2 regions of the Streptomyces sp. NPDC001222 genome follow, and region 1 is predicted to be linked to the other one. Evidence: riboswitches for the same ligand, from Rfam matches in the RefSeq annotation. Region 1 holds a riboswitch; the other holds the start of a gene.
The links. A riboswitch is a leader RNA that binds a small molecule or an ion and turns the genes downstream of it on or off. The one in region 1 is predicted to bind cobalamin.
Positions count from the first base shown of each region.

Region 2: another riboswitch for cobalamin. It lies ahead of ACFY2Z_RS00235 (prenyltransferase/squalene oxidase repeat-containing protein); the one in region 1 lies ahead of ACFY2Z_RS32245 (HoxN/HupN/NixA family nickel/cobalt transporter).

Region 1 covers NZ_JBIAXT010000031.1:99,681-106,134, forward strand. Annotated here, with positions in the region: gene ACFY2Z_RS32210 (PP2C family protein-serine/threonine phosphatase) at 1-57, shown strand, start outside; gene ACFY2Z_RS32215 (hypothetical protein) at 195-494, shown strand; gene ACFY2Z_RS32220 (phosphoribosyltransferase) at 661-1,170, opposite strand; gene dcd (dCTP deaminase) at 1,178-1,753, opposite strand; tRNA gene ACFY2Z_RS32230 (tRNA-Gly) at 2,258-2,331, shown strand; partial or broken gene ACFY2Z_RS32235 (hypothetical protein) at 2,407-2,697, opposite strand; partial or broken gene ACFY2Z_RS32240 (ArsR/SmtB family transcription factor) at 2,914-3,249, opposite strand; cobalamin riboswitch at 3,315-3,518, shown strand; gene ACFY2Z_RS32245 (HoxN/HupN/NixA family nickel/cobalt transporter) at 3,545-4,654, shown strand; gene ACFY2Z_RS32250 (hypothetical protein) at 4,863-5,081, shown strand; partial or broken gene ACFY2Z_RS32255 (HAD-IC family P-type ATPase) at 5,769-6,227, opposite strand.
Region 2 covers NZ_JBIAXT010000001.1:45,827-52,280, reverse strand. Annotated here, with positions in the region: gene ACFY2Z_RS00260 (aldehyde dehydrogenase) at 1-160, opposite strand, end outside; gene ACFY2Z_RS00255 (MBL fold metallo-hydrolase) at 328-1,350, shown strand; gene ACFY2Z_RS00250 (hypothetical protein) at 1,400-1,549, shown strand; gene ACFY2Z_RS00245 (alpha/beta fold hydrolase) at 1,620-2,570, shown strand; gene ACFY2Z_RS00240 (SDR family NAD(P)-dependent oxidoreductase) at 2,590-3,381, shown strand; cobalamin riboswitch at 3,506-3,635, shown strand; gene ACFY2Z_RS00235 (prenyltransferase/squalene oxidase repeat-containing protein) at 3,754-4,986, shown strand; gene ACFY2Z_RS00230 (SCO2322 family protein) at 4,983-5,669, shown strand; gene ACFY2Z_RS00225 (energy-coupling factor transporter transmembrane component T) at 5,642-6,454, shown strand, end outside.

The DNA.
Region 1 (6,454 bases):
GAGGGCGCGGACCCACGAAGCCCCGTAGCCCCTCATGGCGGGCAAAGATCGCGCTAAGAACCTGAGCGGGCCTTTCCCGCCGTACGACCGGCCTGGCACGCTCTCTGCGCTGGGGCACGAGCCGCGATGATGTGCCTGGTGAACCGGCACGTATGGCAGATCCGTGCCGACGGGGGGTCCCGATGCTCGGGTTCATGGACTGGTCCGTCGTCGCGACGGGCTGCCTGCTGGTTCTTCTCAGCCTCGGCCACCGCCGGTGGGCGCGGGCGAAGATCCGCGAAGGAGCAAGCCCCCGCCAGGGCGTGCGCTTCTACGGGTTCCCCCTGCTCATGGGCCTTGGCCTGATCCTCGCCAGGGCGCCGCGCCTCTTGGGCGCACCCTTCGCCGTGGTGATGACTGCCGACTCGTTGAGTCTGGTGCTGGCGGTCACGGCGGCGCTGGTCCTGCTCGTACGGGGGAAGCGCCGGACCGGTTCCGGGCCGTCCGCCGGGTGATGGCCGAGCCTGCCCCGTGAACGGCGTGGGGCCCATGAGTCGATCACCCGAAGCGCCGACGCCTGCGGGCACTTTGACCACACGGGACGGCGCTGAGGCGACGCTGGGTCGTGCCTCACTTCACGGAGTGCGGCACGCCCCAATGCGAGGCCACGAAGCGATCAGGTCAGAGAGCTTCCTTGTTGTCCTTGGGCGCCTGCCCCGACTTGTGTACCGGGGGCAGAACACTCCACGGGAAGTTGATCCAGTCGTCCGTGCGCTTCCACACGTACTCGCACTTCACGAGCGAGTGGGACTTCTCATAGATCACTGCGGAGCGGACCTCGGCGACGGTCTCGAGGCAGAAGTCGTGGACCAGCTTCAGGGTCTTGCCGGTGTCGGCCACGTCGTCGGCGATCAGCACCTTCTTGTCGGTGAAGTCGATCGCGTTGGGGACGGGGGCCAGCATGACCGGCATCTCGAGCGTCGTACCCACACCGGTGTAGAACTCCACATTCACCAGGTGGATGTTCTTGCAGTCGAGGGCGTAGGCGAGGCCGCCCGCCACGAACACACCGCCGCGCGCGATGCTGAGCACGATGTCCGGCTCGTAGCCGTCGTCCGCGATGGTCTGCGCGAGCTCGCGGACGGCCCGTCCGAAGTCCTCGTAGCTCAGGTTCTCCCGTATGTTGGTCATGTCCGGCTCACACCTGGGTCCGATGGAAGTTGACGAAGGAGCGCGAGGCGGTGGGTCCGCGCTGGCCCTGGTAGCGCGAGCCGTAGCGCTCACTGCCGTAGGGGTACTCGGCCGGCGAGCTGAGCCGGAACATGCACAGCTGCCCGATCTTCATCCCCGGCCACAGCTTGATCGGCAGGGTGGCGAGGTTGGACAGCTCGAGCGTGACATGGCCGGAGAACCCGGGGTCGATGAACCCGGCGGTGGAGTGGGTCACGAGCCCCAGCCGCCCGAGGGAGCTCTTGCCCTCGAGCCTCGACGCAAGATCGTCGGGCAGCGTGATGACCTCGTACGTCGAGGCGAGCACGAACTCCCCGGGGTGCAGGATGAACGGCTCGTCGCCCTCCGGCTCGACCAGCCGGGTCAGGTCGGCCTGCTCGATCGAGGGGTCGATATGCGGGTACTTGTGGTTCTCGAACACCCGGAAGTAGCGGTCCAGCCGCACATCGATGCTCGAGGGCTGCACCATGGTCGGATCGAACGGGTCGATCACGACCCGGCCCTTGTCGATCTCGGTCCGGATGTCCTTGTCTGAGAGAAGCACGCCCCGAGAATACGCAAGGCGCGTGGAGTCGCCACAATCGTGACGACTCCACGCGCCTTCATCGCTTGCCGCTACTGCTTCTCCAAGGCCACCGGTACCGCGCTGCGGAGCCGGGCACAGCGCGGACACCGGACGAGCCGTCCGGGCCCGAGGCGCTCGGCCTGCTGCATCGGGAACGAAGCGGTGCTGAACACGTGCCCCTCGGCACATCGGACGACGGTGCGCTCCATCAAGTCCTCTGAGTCCCTTCCCCAAGAACCTTCGTCTCACGTCCGCGACGGGACGGCGAAAGCCACATTACGGGATCAAAGGGACGGCTCTCCAGGCGGCACTCCGACCGCACAGGACCCCTCTCCACCGCCTCCACCGTACGCCCCAACTCCCGCCCCCCGCAGCCACATCCGCACCCCGAAGCGACAGCGGACCCCACGGCTGCGACACCGGGGGTCCGAGATGAGGTAGAGTGAGCGAGCGTTCGGACACCGGGCTGAGCCGGCGTCTTACGCGGGTGTAGTTTAATGGTAGAACATCAGCTTCCCAAGCTGAGAGCGCGAGTTCGATTCTCGTCACCCGCTCCAGATTGAAACCCCAGGTCGGTGGCCTGGGGTTTTGTTTGTTGTCTAGTCCAATTTTTGCAGCGTCGGCGAAATCGCTTACGCAAAGAAGCAGTTCACGACACCTGACGGACACGTAACGAGGGTCATGCACGGGCTGCACGCGGAGGTGGGTGAGCGACCGCGGATGCGGTCCTCGATCTCGTCGCGAATGGGGCGTACGGCTTCGACGCCCTGCCCGGCCGGTCCGTCCAACCTCCAGTCCAGGTAGGTCCTGCCTGGGAAGACGGGGCAGGTGTCACCGCAGCCCATGGTGATCACGACGTCCGACGCTTGGACGGCCTCGACGCTCACGATCTTCGGGATCTCTGCGGAGATGTCGGCTGAGACAGGTCGAAGGCCGGCGTGAGCCGTCAGTACCAGGCCGCCCACAGCGATGGCCGGCCGGGCGGTCACGAACAACAGGCCGGACCGAGTCGGCTTCGCAGCAGCCTCGGATCCACGCCGTCATCCCGAGCCACTAACTTCTCCTGTCGGTGTCAACGCCACTTCGATGGTCTCCCGGGACGGTGTGCAGCCGGCACCGCCGTCTTGAGACGCGCAGTGTTCCAGCAGCGCGGAGACCGGGCCGTCGACAAGCCGGTAGCGCACGATCCGGCCGTCCTTCTCGCCCTCGACGATGCCTGCGGTGCGCAGCAGGCGCAGGGCCTGGGAGACGGCGGCGTCCCTCATCCCGGTGGCGACCGCGAGGTCGGAGACGGCGATCGGGCCGGCCTCGTGGAGGGCGAGCAGCAAGGACAGGCGTCCCGGATCGGACAGCAGGGAGAAGCGGTCGGCCCATGCGCGTACGCGCTCGGGCTCGCCGACGGCGGCGATGGCCTCGCAGACCCGATGGCCGTCAATGGTGCGCCGCCCGGCGTGTTCCGGGGGGACGAGATGCATGCGGCCATCATCGCAGCCCCCTGTGTCGGGCTCCATACCTGCTCAGGTATGCAACCTTGCAAGCGACTCCTCGCCCCTTCTAGGGTGGGCGGGCCGTGGTGTTCGGGAAGACCGGTGAAAGCTCTCAGGGGCTCAGTCCGGAGCGGCCCTCGCCACTGTGATCGGGAAGTTCCCGCCCCATGCATTGCCACTGGCCTCGCGGCCGGGAAGGCAGGGGCGGGCGCGATGACCCGTCAGCCAGGAGACCGGCCGCGGCATCACGAAGCTGATCCACGAGGTGCTGGAGCGTGACTGTATGACCGTGTCCCAAGGTGTGTCCGAAACCGCCGCCGCCCCGTCCTTTCGCTGGCGCCGCGAGGACACCGTCCGAACCGCCGGGCTGCTGGCAGTGATCATCGCTCTCCATGTGGTCGCGTTCGGGATCCTGTTCCTGCTCGTGATCCCGCATCACTACGAGGTCGGCTCCAAGGCGTTCGGCATCGGGTTGGGCGTCACGGCGTACACGCTCGGCATGCGGCACGCCTTCGACGCCGACCACATCGCCGCCATCGACAACACCACCCGCAAGCTGATGGCCGACGGCAAGCGGCCGGTGTCTGTCGGGTTCTGGTTCGCCCTCGGGCACTCCAGTGTCGTGGTCGCGATGGCCGCGCTGGTCGCCGGGGGCGCGAAGCTCGCGGGCACCCTGATGAACGACGGCTCCCGCACCCACCAGGTCCTGGGCACCGTCGGCACCACCGTCTCCGGAGGTTTCCTTTACCTCATCGCCGCCCTCAACCTCGTCGCGCTGTTCGGCATCCTGCGGGTCTTCCAGGCCATGCGCGCCGGCCACTACGACGAGGCGGAGCTGGAGGCGCACCTGGACTCGCGCGGCTTCATGAACCGCATCCTCGGCCGGCTCACCAAGTCCATCCGTCGGCCGGGCCAGATGTTCCCGCTCGGCTTCCTCTTCGGCATCGGCTTCGACACCACGACGGAGGTTCTGCTCCTCGCCCTGGCCGGCAACGGCGCCGCCGCCGGGCTGCCCTGGTACGCGGTCCTGTGCCTGCCGCTGCTGTTCGCGGCCGGCATGAGCCTGTTCGACACCCTCGACGGCACCTTCATGAACTTCGCCTACCAGTGGGCGTTCTCCAATCCGGTGCGCAAGGTGTTCTACAACCTCACCATCACCGGCCTGTCCATCGCCGTGGCCTTCTTCGTCGGCACCATCGAACTCGTCGGCGTCCTGCACGACAAGCTCGGCCTGAGCGACGCGGTCACCGGCTGGATCACCGGGCTGGACCTGGACAACGTCGGCTACGTCATCGTCGGTCTGTTCGTGGTCGTCTGGGCCGTGGCGGTCGCGTACTGGCGCCTGGCCAAGGTCGAGGAACGCTGGAGCGCCCGTACCGCCGACACCGGCTGACGGCGGCGCAACCGTGGCCCCCGACCGGCACCCCTGTCATGCCTCTTCACACGCACCGCGCGTGCCATGAGTCGTTGGAAAGTGCCACCGAGTTCCCGCCGCGTGACGTGGTGTTCCCCATGAGTTGGGGCCGTTTCACCGACCACGCGCACCGGGCATCGTCGAAGTGCCGGACCGCCCGGCGCGCCGGAAGGGACGAGGTACACAGATGCCCGAGACAAGCCCGGAACCGATCGCGACCTTCTGCGGGAACTGCAACTGCGGTTGTCCCCAGCTCTTTCTCGACCCGGACGCACCCGAGGACAGGCGGGTGCGCATCACCGACGACTTCGGACAGCAGGTGCAGATGAGCGAGGAGCAGTTCACCGACCTCGTCGCCCAGGCCAAGTCCGGCGCCCTGGACCGGCTGACCGCGACCCCTGCGTGATACCGGTGCACTGGCGGGGGAGCAGCGGCAGATCAGGTCCCGCGGCAAGCGGGCGGGTGGTGCCGCTCCCCGTGTTCCTCGGCATTTTGATCAGCGGCGTCTGCGTAGACGCCGCCTGGCCTCCGCAGCCCCAGGGCCTCTGAGGTGCGACTTGTGAGGACCCGAGACCGCCGACTCCACCAGCAGTAAGAGCAACCCGCTCAGTACCAGCCCCGGGGCGCAGCCCACCAGGGCCCCGGGCATACCCCCCACCAGGGAGCCCAGCCAGGCACAACCGCTCGCCAGCACCGTCACGGTGGCGGCAATCAGGAGCCACGCCCCGCCGCTCCGTGACCCCAGGTGTCCGGCTCGGGCTGGCTGCTGTTGCCACGGCCAGACCTGCGGTGTCCGTTTCCTCGGCACTCGTACGGGACCTGGCATCCGGCCATCCCTCCTCCGCCCGATCGACGCAGTTCCGCCATCGCGTTCGATCCGGGCTGCGGGGAAGTCCTTCCCCGCCACCGCAGGCCGGAACCCGCAGGGCCGCGGCCCCGACGTCTGGCAGCGTCCTAAGGGCCGGCGCTCCAGCGGCACGTTTTCCGGACCGCTGCTGTCATATTCCCTCCCGGCCTGCGCGCACCGCCACCGCGAGCGTCTTCGCGGCCCCGCTGTGTTCGAAGTGCAGGGTGCACGCCACGAGGTCACCGGACTGCGCCGGGCGAGCCCGATCGCGTCCGCGAGGGCCTCGATGTCGCCGCGCACCAGCGTGAGGTCGGCGGCGCCGATGGCCACGTCGGTGCCGCTGCCCATGACGATGCCCAGGTCGGCACCGGCGAGCGCGGCGGCGTCGTTCACGCCGTCGCCGACGACCGCGACCCCGTAGCCCTGCTCGCGCAGGTCCCGGACGAGGGCGGCCTTTTCCTCGGGTGTGCGGCGGGCGTGCACCTCTTCGATGCCCAGGTCGCAGGCGACGGCCCGGGCGGGCGCCTCGCGGTCGCCGGTGGCGAGCACGGGGCGGACGCCGAGGCGTCGCAGACGGTCGACGGCCCGGTAGCTGCCGGGGCGTACGACGTCCCCGATCTCGATCAGGGCTTCGGCCACGCCGTCCACGCGGACCAGTACGGGCGTGTGGGCGGCGGCTTCGGCCACCGGCAGGGCGTCCGCGAGCGCTCTGCGCGCGCAGGCAGGTCCGACGATCGTTGCCAAGCCACCGCCTTCATGGACACCGGCGGACGGCGCGGCGCCGAGATCGAACTCCTGAAGCGGATGTCGCAGGTTCGAATCCTGCCGGGGGCACAAGGGGAAAGGCCCCGGACCAAACCTTGAGTTCTAGGAGTCGTCGCAACACCCCAGCCCAAGGGGTGCGATGGAGTTCCAGATCCGCAAGGTGCGGA
Region 2 (6,454 bases), on a different contig from region 1:
CGACGGCGACGGCCCGGTCGACGTCCTCGCGCGAGGCGTGCGGCACGCGGCCGATGACCTCCTCGGTGTGCGGGGAGACCACCTCGATGACGTCCTTGCCCAGGGGGTCGGTCAACTCCCCGCCGATGAACAGCTGTCCGTGTTCCACGAGCTCGGTCATGGCCGACTGCCTCCCCGGGACACTTGCTGACGAACCATCAGATCTTGTCGACACCAGAACTGTTACCAGTTCCGACCGACGGAGTCCACGCACGGGTGAGAGACAGCGGGCTACTGTCGAAACGTGTTCTAGTTATAGTGGGCCGGAGGGCGGCGATGGGGGAGCGCATGGCGCAGACGGCCGATCACGGCGGGGGCGTTCGGTCCCTCAGGGTTCCCATCCCGGACAATCCCCTCGGCCACACCCTGGTCTACGTCGTCGACACCGACCGCGGCCCGGTGCTGGTCGACACGGGCTGGGACGACCCGGACTCCTGGGACGCCCTCACCGAGGGACTTCAGGCGTGCGGCACCTCGGCCGCGGAGATCCACGGCGTGGTGATCACCCATCACCACCCCGACCACCACGGCCTATCGGGCCGGGTCCGTGCGGCCTCCGGCGCCTGGGTCGCGATGCACGCGGCGGACACCGCGGTCGTACGCCGCACCCGCGAGGCCCGGCCCGAGCACTGGTTCACCTATATGAGCGTCAAGCTCGCGGCGGCCGGCGCCCCCGAGGAGCACCTCGCGCCGCTGCGCAGGTCGCGCTCGCTGCCCGGCCTCTCCCCCGCCCTGCCCGACCGTGAGATCGTCCCCGGCGAGCTGCTGGACCTGCCCGGCCGCAGGCTGCGCGCGATCTGGACCCCGGGGCACACACCCGGCCATGTCTGCCTCCATCTGGAGGAGAAGCATCCCGCCGGGCTCCCGGGCCGCGGCCGGCTGTTCTCCGGCGACCATCTGCTGCCGGAGATCACCCCGCACATCGGCCTCTACGAGGACGTGGACGACACCACCGCGGTCGCCGATCCGCTCGGCGACTACCTCGACTCCCTGGAGCGTGTCGGCCGCCTCGCGCCCGCCGAGGTGCTCCCGGCCCACCAGCAGCCGTTCACCGACGCTCCCGCCCGCGTCCGGGAGCTGCTGGCCCACCACGAGGAGCGGCTGACCGGCCTGCTCGCCCTGCTCGGCACCCCGCTGACCCCCTGGCAGCTCGCCGAACGCATGGAGTGGAACCGCCCCTGGGCACAGATCCCCTACGGCTCCCGCACCATCGCGGTCTCGGAGGCTGAGGCCCATCTGCGCCGCCTGGTGAAACTGGGCCGAGCGGAACCGGTCCCGGGCACGGACCCCGTGGCGTACACGGCCGTGTAAGACCCTCGCGCCTCGCGGACCGCCCCTGGTACCAAGGCATATGGACCCCATGAACCCCTTGGAGCGCCTCCTCAGTTCCGACGCGGAGGTCACCCACGTCTTCGGCATCGGCATGTTGATCAATGTGCTCGTCGCGATCGGCATCCCGCTCCAGGACCACTGCTGGGCGAGCATCACCCTCGACGCACCACTCGACTGACCGCCCGCGTTCTCCGGCCGCGTCGACCGGAGCCCCACGAGCCGGGCAGCATCCCGAAAGAAGACGCGCCTTGACCGAGATCACCCGCCGCTTCGTGGAGGCCGACGGCCTGCGCGTGCACCTCGCCGAAGCCGGCGACGGCCCTCTGGTACTCCTGCTGCACGGCTTCCCCGAGACGTCCTACAACTGGCGCCACCAGATGGCCCCACTGGCCGCGGCCGGCTACCACGTGGTGGCACCGGACCAGCGCGGCTACGGCCGCACCTCGCGCCCGGAGCGGATCGAGGACTACACGATCCTGCACCTCGTCGGCGACGTCGTGGCGCTCATCGAGGCCCTCGGCGAGCGGCAGGCCGTCGTGGTCGGCCACGACTGGGGCGGTCCCGTCGCCTGGCACACCGCGATGTTCCGGCCCGACCTCGTGCGCGGCGTGGTCTCGCTCAGCTCCCCGATCGGGCCCCGCTCGTCCCGGCCGCCGCTGGGGCTGCTGCGGGCCAGGCTCGGCGAGGGCTTCTACATGAACTACTTCCAGCAGCCCGGGGTCGCCGACCCGGTGCTGGAGCGGGACCTGCCGACGACCTTCCGCCGGATCATGTACGGGCTCTCCGGTGAGGCCCCCGCCCTGATCCCGGTGGTGCGGGAGGGCACCGAGCCCATGGACATGTTCCCCGAGCCGGACCGGCTCCCCGGCTGGCTGAGCGAGGACGACATCGCCGCCTACGCCGCCGGGTTCGCCGAGAGCGGCTTCACCGGCCCGCTCAACTGGTACCGCAACCTGGACCGCAACTGGGCGCTGACCGCCGCGTTCGACGGCGCCCGGATCACCCCTCCGGCGCTGTTCATCGGTGGCGACAAGGACCTCAACGTCGCCGTCGCCGGGCCGGACATGGCGGCGCGGATGCGCGCCGTGGTGCCGGACCTGCGGGACGTGGTGCTGCTGCGCGACACCGGCCACTGGGTCGCCGAAGAACGCCCCGCCGAGGTCAACGCCCACCTCATCGACTTCCTCAAGTCCCTCTGACCAGGACAGGAGAATCTCAATGCACCTTCGAGACGCACGGGTTCTGCTCACCGGAGCGACCGGTGGAATCGGCCACGCCATCGCCGAGGCGCTCGCGGCACGCGGGGCGCAGCTGGTGCTGACCGGCCGCCGCGCCGACGTACTGGAGGACCTGGCCGGACGGCTCGGCGGTCGCGCTCTGGCCGCCGACCTCTCCGACCCGGACGGCGCGCGGGACCTGCTGGGCCGTGCCGGCCGGGTGGACATCGTGGTCGCCAACGCCGCGCTCCCCGCGAGCGGAGCCGTGCCCGAGCTGTCCGTCGAGGACATCGACCGGATGCTGGACGTCAATCTGCGGGCGCCGGTGGTCATGGCGAGGCTCGCCGCGGAGGCGATGATCAGCCGCCGCAGCGGGCACCTGGTCTTCATCTCCTCGCTGATGGGCAAGACCGCCTCCGGCGGGGCCGCGCTGTACAGCGCGAGCAAGTTCGGGATGCGCGGCTTCGCGCTGGCACTGCGCGAGGACCTCCAGCCGTACGGGGTGGGGGTGACGACGGTCTTCCCCGGGTTCATCCGCGACGCGGGCATGTTCGCCAGGACGGGCGTCAGCCTGCCGCGCGGGGTCGGCACCCGGACTCCGCGGGACGTCGCGCGCGCCGTGCTCCGGGCGGTGGACCGCAACCCGGCCGAGATCGACGTCGCACCGCTGGGGCTGCGGCTCGGCGCGATGGTCGGCGGGGTCGCCCCGACGCTCAGCGCGATGGTGCAGCGCCGAGCCGGGGGCGACCGGATCACCGCGGAGATGGCCGAGACCCAGCGGTCCGCGCGGTAACCGCCGCCGCACCCCCCGGTCCCGGGGCCGGGACGGCACCCGGTCCCGGCGGGGCCTGCCGGGACCGGGTGCCGTCCCGGCCAGGGGCCCTCTCACAGGGGCCTCTCAAGGGCGCTTCTACCGGCGGGTACAGTAGCCGGGTCGTTCTCACACCCTTACGGGGGAAAGCCGGTGCAAATCCGGCGCTGACCCCGCAACCGTGAGCCGCCCGCGCGGCGGCGAGCCGGAGCACCGCGTACGGGACGTGACCGGCTCACGCGCACCGGCAGCCCGCCGGTGTACGGCACCGTCGAGGTCTACGGAGCCGAGCCGCCCGGGGGATGCCCCGTGCCGCCCTGCTCCCGGACACCAAGGGAGAGGCACCCGCCGATCATGATCGTTCGCCGCAGCGCCGCGGTACTCGCCGCCATCGCCGCCGTCGCCGGGGCCCCCGCCACGGCCTTCGCCGCCTCCCCCGCCTCGTCCGCCTCGCCCTCGCTGCCGTCCGGCCTCTACGGCACCGGGGACCCCACGTACGACGGCGTCTGGCGGCAGTCGCTGGCCCTGCTCGCCCAGCACACGGCCGGTGTGCGGCCCGCCACCGCCGCCGTGGACTGGCTGACGGGCCAGCAGTGCGCGAGCGGTGCCTTCGCCCCCTACCGCGCGCAGCCGAGCGCGAAGTGCGACGCCAAGACGCCCGTCGACACGAACAACACCGCGGCGGCCGTCCAGGCCCTGGCCGCGCTCGGCGGTCATGGAGCCGAGAGCGGCAAGGCGGTCGCCTGGCTGAAGTCCGTGCAGAACAAGGACGGCGGCTGGGGCTACACCGCGGGCGGCGCGAGCGACGCGAACTCGACGTCCGTCGTGATCGGTGCGCTCACGGCGGCCGGCGAGCAGCCGCAGGACGTCCGCAAGGACGGCAAGTCCCCCTACGACGCGCTGCTGAAGCTCGCGCTGCCCTGCGACGGCGACGGGGCGGGCGCCTTCGCCTACCAGCCCGACAAGAAGGGCGCGCTCACCGCCAACGCGGACGCCACGGCGGCGGCCGTGACCGGCGCGCTCGGCAAGGGGCTCGCCGGGGAGAAGGCTCCGGCTCAGAGCGCGGCCCCGGCGTGCGGGAAGGCCACCGACGTGCGCCAGGCCGCGCACAACGGCGCCGCGTACCTGCTCAAGGCCCTGGCCAAGGACCAGCACCTCACCTCGGCCCTGCCCGGCGCCAAGGACCAGCCCGACTACGGCAACACGGCGGACGCGGTGGTGGCCCTCGCCACCGCCGGCCAGGGCGAGCGGGCGTCCGGCGCCCTGAAGTGGCTTCAGGGCCACTCCGGGCCGTGGGCGCGGCAGAGCGGCCCGGCCGCGTACGCGCAGCTGATCCTCGCCGCGCACGCGACCGGCACCGACCCGCGCCACTTCGGCGGAACCGACCTGGTCAGCGCGCTCAACGCGACAGGCCCGGCGCCGCAGGCGGCCGGCCCGACCCCGAAGACCGACCAGACCGAGAAGCCCGCCGAGAAGGACGACTCGGGCTCCGCCTTCGGCGTGTGGTGGATCGTCGGCGTCTTCCTCGTCGCCGGTATCGGCATCGGCTTCCTGCTCAGCGGCCGCGGCAAGCGGCAGCAGCCGTGACCCGCCTCCCGGCGGGCGCCCGGCTCCTGACCGCGCCCCTCCTCGTCCTCCTGGCGGCATGCGTGCTGCTGGGAGGCGCGGGCCGGGCCCAGGCCGTCGGCTACCGCTACTGGTCCTTCTGGGAACGCGGTGGCAACGCCTGGACGTACGCCACCCAGGGCCCGTCGACCAGCCGTCCCGCCGACGGGGACGTCCAGGGCTTCCGGTTCGCGGTGAGCGAGGACTCCTCGGACGCGACCGAGCCGCGCGGCAGCGCGGACTTCGCGACGATCTGCGCGGGCACACCCGCCCGGGGCGGTCAGAAGCGCGTGGCCCTGATCCTCGACTTCGGCACGGCGGCGGACGCCCCCTCCGGGGAACGGCCGCCGGCCGGGCGCACGGCGTGCGCCCGGGTGCCCGGCGACGCGACGACGGCGGACGCGCTCGCCGCGGTCGCGGGCCCGCTGCGCTACGACACCAACGCCCTGCTGTGCGCGATAGCGGGTTACCCGGCCAAGGGCTGCGGCGAGCAGGTGACGTCCGGGCAGGACCGCGCCCCGGCGAAGGGCACGGACCACAAGGGACAGGCGTCGGCGAAGAGCAGGGCACACCACGGCCCGTCGGTGGGCCTCCTCGCGGGCGCCGCCGCCGTGGCCGTGCTGGGCGCGGCGGCGGTGTGGCAGGCGCGCCGCCGCAGGGGCTGACGGTGGCGCCCCGTCCCGGCCGTGGCCGGCCGGCCGTGCACCCGGGCGCCTGGTGGCTGTGGGCCCTCGGGCTCGCCACCGCCGCCACCCGCACCACCAACCCGCTGCTGCTGGCCCTCCTGATCGCGGTGTCCGCCTATGTCGTGGCGGCCCGGCGGACCACCGCCCCCTGGTCCCGCTCCTACGCGGCCTTCGCCAGGCTCGGTCTCGCCGTCCTCGCCATCCGGCTGCTGTTCACCGTGGTCCTCGGCTCCCCCATCCCCGGCACCCACACCCTGTTCACCCTCCCCGAGGTCCCGCTCCCGCACTGGGCGCAGGGCATCCGACTCGGCGGCCGGGTCACCGCCGAGAGCCTCGTCTTCGCCCTGTACGACGGTCTGCGGCTGGCCACCCTGCTGATCTGCGTGGGCGCGGCGAACGCCCTCGCGAACCCCGCCCGAATGCTGAAGGCCCTCCCGGGCGCGCTGTACGAGGCGGGCGTGGCGGTCGTCGTCGCGCTCACCTTCGCCCCGCATCTCGTCGCGGACGTACGGCGGCTGCGTGCCGCGCGCCGGCTGCGCGGCCGGCCCGACCGGGGGCTGCGCGGTCTGGCCCAGGTCGGACTTCCGGTCCTGGAGGGCGCGTTGGAACGCTCGGTGGCGCTCGCCGCCGCGATGGACGCACGCGGCTTCGGCCGCACCGCGGCCGTCCCGCCCGCCGTCCGCCGTACCACCACCGCCCTCACCCTCGGCGGCCTGCTCGGCGTCTGCGCGGGCACGTACGGACTGCTGACGGCGGAGGGGACC